DNA from 2 places in the Shewanella rhizosphaerae genome. Region 1 is predicted to be linked to the other one. Evidence: predicted binding sites of a transcription regulator. Region 1 holds the regulator's gene; the other holds the start of a gene.
The links. Region 1 encodes sigma-54, which starts transcription at its own class of promoters, with help from an activator protein. Its sites were predicted from a motif close to GTTGGCACGNNNNTNGNNT; they were not measured.

Region 1 (4,403 bases):
AATGTCGATCGTCCCGACTACATAGTTCGGGATCTCAAGAGCGTGCAATACAATGATGAGGGTGGCATCAACAGCCGGGTATCGGCCAGTCACATGGAGCACTACGCCGAGCGCAACCAGACCTACTTTACCCAGCCCATCTATCTGGTCTATCCCGACAACGGCGATGCCCAGTGGCGCCTGAGATCCACCAAGGGCACATTGGACAAAAATAGCGGACGGGTCACCCTGGAAAATAATGTTATCATTGATGCCATTAGCCCAGAGGAACCGATTCAGACCATAGAGACCACCTATCTGGAGCTGGATCTCAATACTATGATTATGACATCCGACAGAAGCATTCGGATCACAGGGCGTGATTTCCTCATCACGGGGGAAGGCCTATATGCCGATCTCAACGCCCAAAATATAAAACTGACGAGTCAGGTAGAAGGAACATATGAAACTAAATAGCCTTATTCTTGCAGGCCTGCTGCCCCTGGTCAGTATTGGCGCCCATGCCAAGGTAAACGACCTGCTGCAAGAGGTTAAGATCTCTGCCGCCAGCCAGGAAGCCGACATTAAGAACAACCAGATCATCTTCCACGGTCCGGTCGAGGTCACCCAAGGCTCAATCAAGATATTGGCCAGTGAACTACGCGCCTTCAGCAAAGAGAAGAACAGCGGCAAGATACTGATCGCCACCGGCAACCCGGCCACTTACTCTCAGGTGATGGAAGATGGCCGTCCCGCCTCGGCCAGCGCCAAGGAGATACGTTACGAGCTTTCCAGCCGCACCCTGACACTGATCGGCGACGCCACCCTGGAACAGGAAGGCAGCCAGGTCACGGGTTCGCAGATCCGCTACAACATAGAGCAGCAACAGCTGATCGCCGAGAGCACAGGCAAAGACAGAGTGATCACCATCATTCAGCCTGAAAACTATCAGGAACAGATCCAGCCAGAGCAGAAGCCCGAGAAGAAACCAGAACAGGAAAAACAATGACAGACCTGATCTTGAAGGCGGAGAACCTCGCCAAGAGCTATAAGAGTCGTGCCGTTGTCCAAGACGTGAGCCTCACGGTCAAGACCGGGCAGATCGTCGGCCTGCTGGGGCCAAACGGCGCCGGCAAGACCACCACCTTTTACATGGTCGTCGGCCTGGTACAGAGCGACAAGGGCCGCATCTTTATCGACGATGACGACCTGACGCTAGACCCCATGCACCTGCGCGCCCGCAAAGGCATAGGCTACCTGCCCCAGGAAGCCAGCATCTTCCGTAAGCTCTCGGTGCGAGACAACATCATGGCCGTGCTCCAGACCCGCAGCGATCTTAATAACGATGGCCGCGAAGAGGAGCTGGAACACCTGCTGGAAGAGTTTCACATCACCCATATCCGTGACAGCCACGGCATGGCGCTCTCGGGCGGTGAACGTCGCCGGGTGGAGATCGCCAGGGCGCTTGCTGCCAACCCTAAGTTTATACTTCTCGACGAGCCGTTCGCCGGGGTCGATCCCATCTCGGTTATCGACATCAAGAAGATCATCGAACAGCTCAAGAATCGCGGCCTGGGGGTGTTGATCACCGACCACAACGTGCGCGAAACATTAGACGTCTGCGAGAAAGCCTATATCGTCAGCCATGGTAATCTGATCGCCGAGGGCACACCCGCCGAAATCTTAGACAACCAGCAAGTACGAGCAGTGTACTTAGGTGAACAATTCAAGCTATAGTTAATCTTATAATGGGGCCACAGAGGAAAAACCACGCGTTAATTGTGGCCTTAGGCACTATCCGATATATTTGTCCGGCACATATAGCCAGAGCTTTCTCATTTTATAATTAGAAACAAGGGAATAGCAGTACGATGAAAGCGTCACTTCAGCTCAAAATGGGTCAGCATCTCACCATGACGCCCCAGCTACAACAGGCCATACGTCTGTTGCAGTTGTCGTCATTAGAGTTGCAGCAGGAGATCCAGCAGGCATTAGAATCCAACCCGCTACTGGAGTTGGATGAAGAGCAGGAGAGCGCCAGCATCGAGCTGCAAGACGATAGCGTCGGCGACAGCTTCGACAACAAGTACGACGACAAGATAGAGCTGGATTCGAGCCAGGATAACTCAGGGGTCGAGACCTCTGATGCCCTGACTCAAGACTCTATGCCAGACGAGCTGCCGGTGGATACCACCTGGGATGAGGTCTACACCGCCTCGCCAAACTCAAGCTCGGGCGCCATGCGCGACGACGACATGCCTTTTCAGGGCGAGACCAGCGAAGGTCTTTACGAACACCTGGAATGGCAGAAGAACCTGACCCCTTTTTCCGATAACGATCTGGCCATCGCCACCGCCATCATCGATGCCATCGACGAGCGCGGTTACCTGACCCAGACCTGTGAAGATATTCTCGAGGCCATGGGCGACCCTGAGATCGAACTCGACGAGGTCGAGGCGGTACTCAAGCGAGTACAACACTTCGACCCTATTGGCGTGGCGGCCCGTGATCTCAGCGAATGTCTGACCATTCAGCTAGCCCAATACAGCGACGATACCCCGCACATCGCCAACGCCCGCATGCTGATCAAGGAGCACCTGGATCTCATCGCCGGACGCGACTTCCGTCTGCTGATGCGCAAAACCAAGCTCAAGGAAAATGAGCTGAGGGATGCCATCGCCCTTATTCAGACCCTGAATCCCCGTCCCGGTCTCGCCATCACCGCCAGCCGCGATGAATACGTGATCCCGGATGTGACCGTCACCAAGAAGAAGGGACGCTGGGTAGTCGAGCTCAACCCTGACAGCATGCCCAAGATCAACGTCAACCAGCAGTATGCCGCCATGGCCCGCAGCACTAAGAGTCAGGCGGATGGCCAGTTTATTCGCGGCCACCTGCAGGAAGCTAAATGGTTCCTCAAGAGCCTTGAGAGTCGCAACGAGACCCTGCTCAAGGTGACCAACTGTATCGTCGACTTCCAGCAAGGTTTCTTCGAATTTGGCGAAGAGGCGATGAAGCCCATGGTACTGAACGACATCGCCGAGGCGGTGGAGATGCATGAATCCACCATCTCACGTGTGACCACGCAAAAATATATGCATACCCCGAGAGGGATCTTCGAGCTTAAATACTTCTTCTCCAGTCACGTCGGTACCGACGATGGCGGAGAGTGCTCTTCAACAGCAATACGTGCCTTCATTAAGAAGCTGGTTGCTGCGGAAAACCAGAAAAAGCCATTGAGCGACAGCAAGATGGCTCAACTCTTGGCCGAACAGGGGATTAAGGTGGCTAGACGCACCATTGCCAAGTATCGCGAGGCAATGCTTATACCTCCCTCAAATCAGCGCAAGAGCTTATAAAACAAACCTGGAAACTGGAGGACTATCTTTATGCAAATAAACCTGACTGGGCACCATATCGAGATCACCCAATCTCTACGAAGCTACATCGAAGAGAAATTCACAAAGCTTGAACGTCATTTCGATCAGATCAATAATGTGCACGTTGTATTAAATGTCGAAAAGTTGCAACAGAAGGTTGAGGCAAAGTTACATCTCCGTGGCGGAGAAGTGTTCGCAACATCCGAACATGCGGACATGTATGCCGCGATAGACTCCCTGATTGACAAACTCGATCGTCAGGTCATTAAACACAAAGAGAAGCTTACTAAACATTAACGATGGAACTGAGTACCATCCTGCGGCCGGAGTGCACCACCTGCGCCACTCCGGGCAGTAAGAAAAAGGTACTGGAGCTTATCAGCGACTTAGCCGCTGTCCAGTACCCCACCCTCTCCTCTCAAGAAATATTTGAAAGCCTTCTGGCTCGAGAGAAAATGGGCAGCACAGGTATAGGCAATGGTATCGCGATTCCTCACGGACGGCTGACTAACATAGATCAACCCGTGGCCGTACTGGTGAAATGTGCTGAACCAATCGCATTCGATGCCATTGACAATCAGCCCGTCGATATCCTTTTTGCGTTATTGGTGCCCGCAGATCAATGCGAGCAACATCTTAGCACCCTGGCCGCTATGGCCGAGAAGCTCAATGATAAGGCGATCATGAAGCAGCTAAGAAAGACCCAAGATGAATCCGAACTCTATCAGGTGATCACCCAATGAAATTGGTTTTGGTATCCGGACGCTCAGGATCGGGAAAATCCGTCGCACTCAGGGTCCTAGAAGATCTAGGCTACTACTGTGTCGACAATCTGCCCTTGCAGATGATGGAGTCCCTGCTTGAGCAGCTCAAGGGACGCAGCGATCTCGTGGCCATCAGCGTCGATGTGCGCAACATGCCCAGCGAAGAGATCCAGCTGGAAAAGCAGCTGGCCAAGCTCCCCAAAGATACCGAAATCTTAAGCTTCTTCCTGAACTCCAGCGACAATGTGCTGCTCAAGCGCTATAGCGAGACCCGCAGACT
Region 2 (4,403 bases), 1.9 Mb from region 1:
GAAGAGTGCCAGGGTGCCCATGCTCATCACGGTCAGGATCACGTTAAACAGCTTCTCCAGCGCCTTGTTGCGCAGGGTGCGAATGCCGTGGGTAGTCTCCTCGGCGATCACTACGCCCATCACGGTTTCGTCTATCCAGATGGGGCTGGCGGCGGCGAGGATCACCGCCTTGCCATCTGGGCTGAGGCGCCAGGTAGAGCCAAACTGACCTGCCAGGGCCTTACGGATATGGCTACCCTCCAGCACGGTAGAGTCTTTGAGCGAGTCGACGAAATGCTTAGGCGGCGTGGTCAGAATGCGATAGTAGAGCGGGTGCAGGAACTGCTGCTTGAAGCGGCCCCAGAAGGTGTCGGGTGTCTGCTCGGTTGCCGTCTGCGCCCACACATTGGTGCTGCTGTAGATATCGCCGGATTTTGCCAGTACCCGGCCGTGGCGATCCACCACCCAGATCCGTGAGCTGTTGTGACTCATCCCCTTGATGATGCTTTCGATCTCTGGCGAAGGCACCAAAACAGTCCCCAGCTTGGTAACATCATCCGTGGCCGAGGTGCCGACGATCGCCTCGACGTTACGCGTCTTTCTGTCGTTAACATCGACGATGGCAAAGCCCAGCTTGCTGCCCACCATCTCAAGCGGCATCCTCAGCTCAATGTTGTAGCCTTTATCTGTCTTCAGCCACTTGCCCTGAATGCGTACCTCTGGAGTAACGGGTTGTGACTTGCGGGGATCGGCGGGCAGCTCGAAGGCGCTGATCCAGCCGTCACGTATGGTGGCGACGATGTAACGGCGAAACTGGCCGTCGGGCGCCAGGGTGGCGATGGCCAGATGATCGTTGTTGTCGATGCGCAGGCTGTTGGTGCCGCGGTAGATCACCTTAGGATCTGTCACCTCGAAATAGCCATAGAGGTAGCCGGCATACTTGCCCACCATATGGGTGAAACTGACGTTGAGGGGCTTGCCGTCATCGGCCTTAAACAGCTGGTGATCGGCGCCGTAGGTCACCGCGCGGTGGCGGTTAGAGGCCCATTCGCCCAGCTTGCCATCCAGATGGATAGGGCCGGTTAAGGGATAGGCGTAAAGATCCCGCCCCTTTTTTACCTGTGACAAGAAGCTCGCCTGCTTGTCGAACAGCTTGGGGCGTTCATGCAGGGCGGTGGCTAACGCCTGGGTGGTGCCTTCAAGAGTCTTTTCCTGGCCGTGGCGCAGGTATTTTTCCATCTCCCACACATATTGATAGCCCAGCCAAGGCAGGCAGAGCAGGAACAGAGAGAGTACTGCGACCTTAGTACGCAGGCCGATGGGCAGATTAAACATGCTTAGTCTTGGGTATCCCAGCGGTAGCCCATGCCGTAGACGGTATCGATGCAATCGAATTCTGGGTCTTGGCTGATAAATTTCTTACGGATCCGCTTCACGTGGGAGGTGATGGTGCTGTCATCCACATAGATCTTGGCGTCCTGCATCAGCGCCTGACGGCTACGTACATGGCCTGGGCGTTTGGCCAAGGCGTGCACCATCCAAAATTCGGTCACCGTCAGCTCGATAGGCTGCTGCTTCCAGTAGACCTGGATGCGGTTGACATCTATGGTCAGGTTACCGTGCTCGATCATGCCATCTTGTGGGTTGGCACCATTTTGGATGTCCGAGCGTCGAAATAGCGCCGCGAGGCGGGCGATCAGGTGGGGGAAGCTGACATCTTTGCTCAGATAGTCGTCGGCGCCCAGTCTCAGGCCGCAGACGGTGTCGAAGTCACTGTCTCTGGCGGTCAGAAAGATGATAGGCAGGGTGTTCGACATGGCTCTGAGTGACTGGCACAGGGTAAAGCCACCATCTATCTCATCTTCCAGGCCTATGTCGATGATTGCTAAATCGGGCAGACGCGTGTTGAAGGCCTCCATGGCGCTGGGGCGGTTGGCGTATGCCTGCACAAAGTAGCCTTGCTGTTGCAGCACCTCTTTGTAGTTTTCGCGGATAGCCGCCTCATCTTCCACTATTGCAATACGCTTCATGATCCATCCATTACAGCTTAGGGTTTCTGGAGTGTGACTATACAGCAAAATACCCGGGAGAAAAGTGGCCCGGGGTAAAAGCCATTTTCTTGCCACATTTGGTCTGCGCATCGTCATTTTTGCACCCCGGACTTGCCATTTCACTCAGGTTTAATGACCTCATCGACAGGAACCACAGGGTTCTTATTCACCAATCCATGTCAACTTGAGGATTTTCCCATGAAGAAGCAGATCATTGCCGCATTAATCAGTGTTTCGTTATTTGGCAGCTCAATGGCTTTCGCTGCCCCCGCAACTCAAGCGACTCAAAGTACAAACAATAGCTCGGCCGATGAAGAGACACTTATCGGTGTGGGTTCAGGCATAGTGCTGGGCGCAGTGGTTGCTGGCCCTGTGGGGGCGATTATCGGCGCCTTCACCGGCGGCATGATAGGCCAGACGGTGGCCAACGACAGCGAGATCAAACAGCAGCAGGCCACGTTAGCCGAACAGGAGAGCCGGATGATGGCGCTCAAGCAGCAAAATGAGGCGCTGCTGACGGTGCAGCAGGAGTATCAAGAGGCCAAGGTGGAACTGGCACAGCTTAGACAGCATCAGGGCACCCGTTTGGAAGAGCTGGCCCTGGGGCTCAACGTCCAGTTTAAGACGGGCTCATCGACCGTCGAGCCGCACTTTCAGAGTCAGCTCAACGAGGTGGCCGATGCCATGGCGATCTCGCCGCAGCTTAAGTTAGATCTCACCGGTTACGCCGATCGCCGCGGCGACAGCAGCTACAACCAGGCCCTGTCAGAGCAGCGCGTGGCCGAGGTGAGAAGCTACCTGGTATCCAGAGGCGTAGATGAGGCCCGTCTGGATGCCAAGGCCTATGGCGCCAGCGCGCCGGTGAAGGATGAACAGAGCTTCGAAAATGACTTCTTCGATCGCCGCGTCACCATCAAGTTGCTGCCTGGCGATACCGCCCTGGCATCTAACTAGATCCCGCACCATGAAGCAACGCGTAAAAGGAGAAGTAAGATGTTGCCACGCCCGCGTATCAGGATGAACCAGACCGACCTTTGCCCCCCGAGGGGGGCGCTTTTTTCTCGCCAGCGTCTGGTGATCGCCGCCTTGGTGTTCAGCGTCAGCGCGATTGGCTCGACGACGCCCGCCTTCGGGCGCATGGGTCAACCGGCCGGTGTCAATGTGACGGCTGCCAAATATGGAGAGCAACTGCACCATTTCGATCTGCCCGCCGCCGATGAGCCCATTTTAGGCCAGGGTATGCTCGAGTATCGCTTAGATGGCGTTCAGCTAACGAGCAAGTTGCCCGCTACGGCGCTTGCCGTGGATACCCAGGTGCAGATGAATATCTCTGGTTGGATCAACCGGGTGTCGGTAAAGCAGGTGTTTGTGAACGACAGCGAGCATTGGCTCAATGGTCGCTATCAATTTCCGCTGCCTCACGATGCCGCGGTCGACAACCTCAAGCTGCATATCGGTCAGCGAGTGATAATCGGTGAGATCCAGCCCAAGGCAGTGGCGAGGCAAACCTTCGAACAGGCCAAGGCCAGCGGCAAGAAGGCCAGCCTGGTGAGTCAGCAAAGACCCAACATCTTCACCTCAGAGGTGGCGAATCTGGGCCCGGGCGAGGAACTGGTGGTGGAGATCGCCTATCAGCAGCAGGTGCGTTATCAAGATGGCGAGTTCAGTCTGCGTTTTCCTACGGCAATCACCCCGAGATACTTTCCCAAGGGGCAGGCTCCAGACTTAGAACAAGTGTCAGTTAACGATATACAAGGACTTAACGCCCTGAATGAGGGCGCACAGAGCGATGAGCAGAAGCTCTATCTGGATGTGGTACTGGACGCCGGTATGGCCATCAGCCGACTGGAGACCCCCTATCATCAGATGCGTCAGACCCAGCTTGGCGGCACTAAGATAGGGCTTAATCTCACAGCCAACCTGCGACCCGATCGCGACTTTCTGCTTAAGTGGCGGCCGCTGCTCGCCGAGCAGCCAAGCGCCGTGATGTTTGCGCAATTAGGCAAGACTCATGAATTCAAGAACCATGAATTCAAGAATGAAGAATCTCTTGCATCTTCACAGGCTCACAATGATCAGGTGGTGATCGAAGCAAAAGCGAATCACGCAGCCGAGGTGCAAGCGAGTGATAAAGAGGCGAAAGACAGTTATGCCCTGGTGATGCTGATGCCGCCCCAGGATAAGGCGAGGGTGCGCCTGCCAAGAGAGCTGACCCTGGTGATCGACACCTCTGGCTCAATGACGGGGGACTCTATCGCCCAGGCCAAGTCGGCCATCTTAAACGCCTTAGCCGGCCTTGGCAGCCAAGATACCTTCAATGTGATCGCATTTGACAGCAGCGTGCGCAGCCTGTCGCCGGTGGCCTTGTCAGCC

Region 2: the regulator sigma-54 is predicted to act here: its motif matches at 2,088-2,106, upstream of pdsR (proteobacterial dedicated sortase system response regulator).

What each region holds. Positions count from the first base shown of each region.
Region 1 is NZ_CP080420.1:3,947,344-3,951,746, forward strand. Features, by position in the region: gene lptC (LPS export ABC transporter periplasmic protein LptC) at 1-456, shown strand, start outside; gene lptA (lipopolysaccharide transport periplasmic protein LptA) at 443-988, shown strand; gene lptB (LPS export ABC transporter ATP-binding protein) at 985-1,716, shown strand; gene K0I63_RS17095 (RNA polymerase factor sigma-54) at 1,851-3,338, shown strand; gene hpf (ribosome hibernation promoting factor) at 3,369-3,656, shown strand; gene ptsN (PTS IIA-like nitrogen regulatory protein PtsN) at 3,659-4,102, shown strand; gene rapZ (RNase adapter RapZ) at 4,099-4,403, shown strand, end outside.
Region 2 is NZ_CP080420.1:2,035,484-2,039,886, forward strand. Features, by position in the region: gene pdsS (proteobacterial dedicated sortase system histidine kinase) at 1-1,314, opposite strand, end outside; gene pdsR (proteobacterial dedicated sortase system response regulator) at 1,317-2,009, opposite strand; gene pdsO (sortase-associated OmpA-like protein PdsO) at 2,229-2,984, shown strand; gene K0I63_RS09180 (marine proteobacterial sortase target protein) at 3,024-4,403, shown strand, end outside.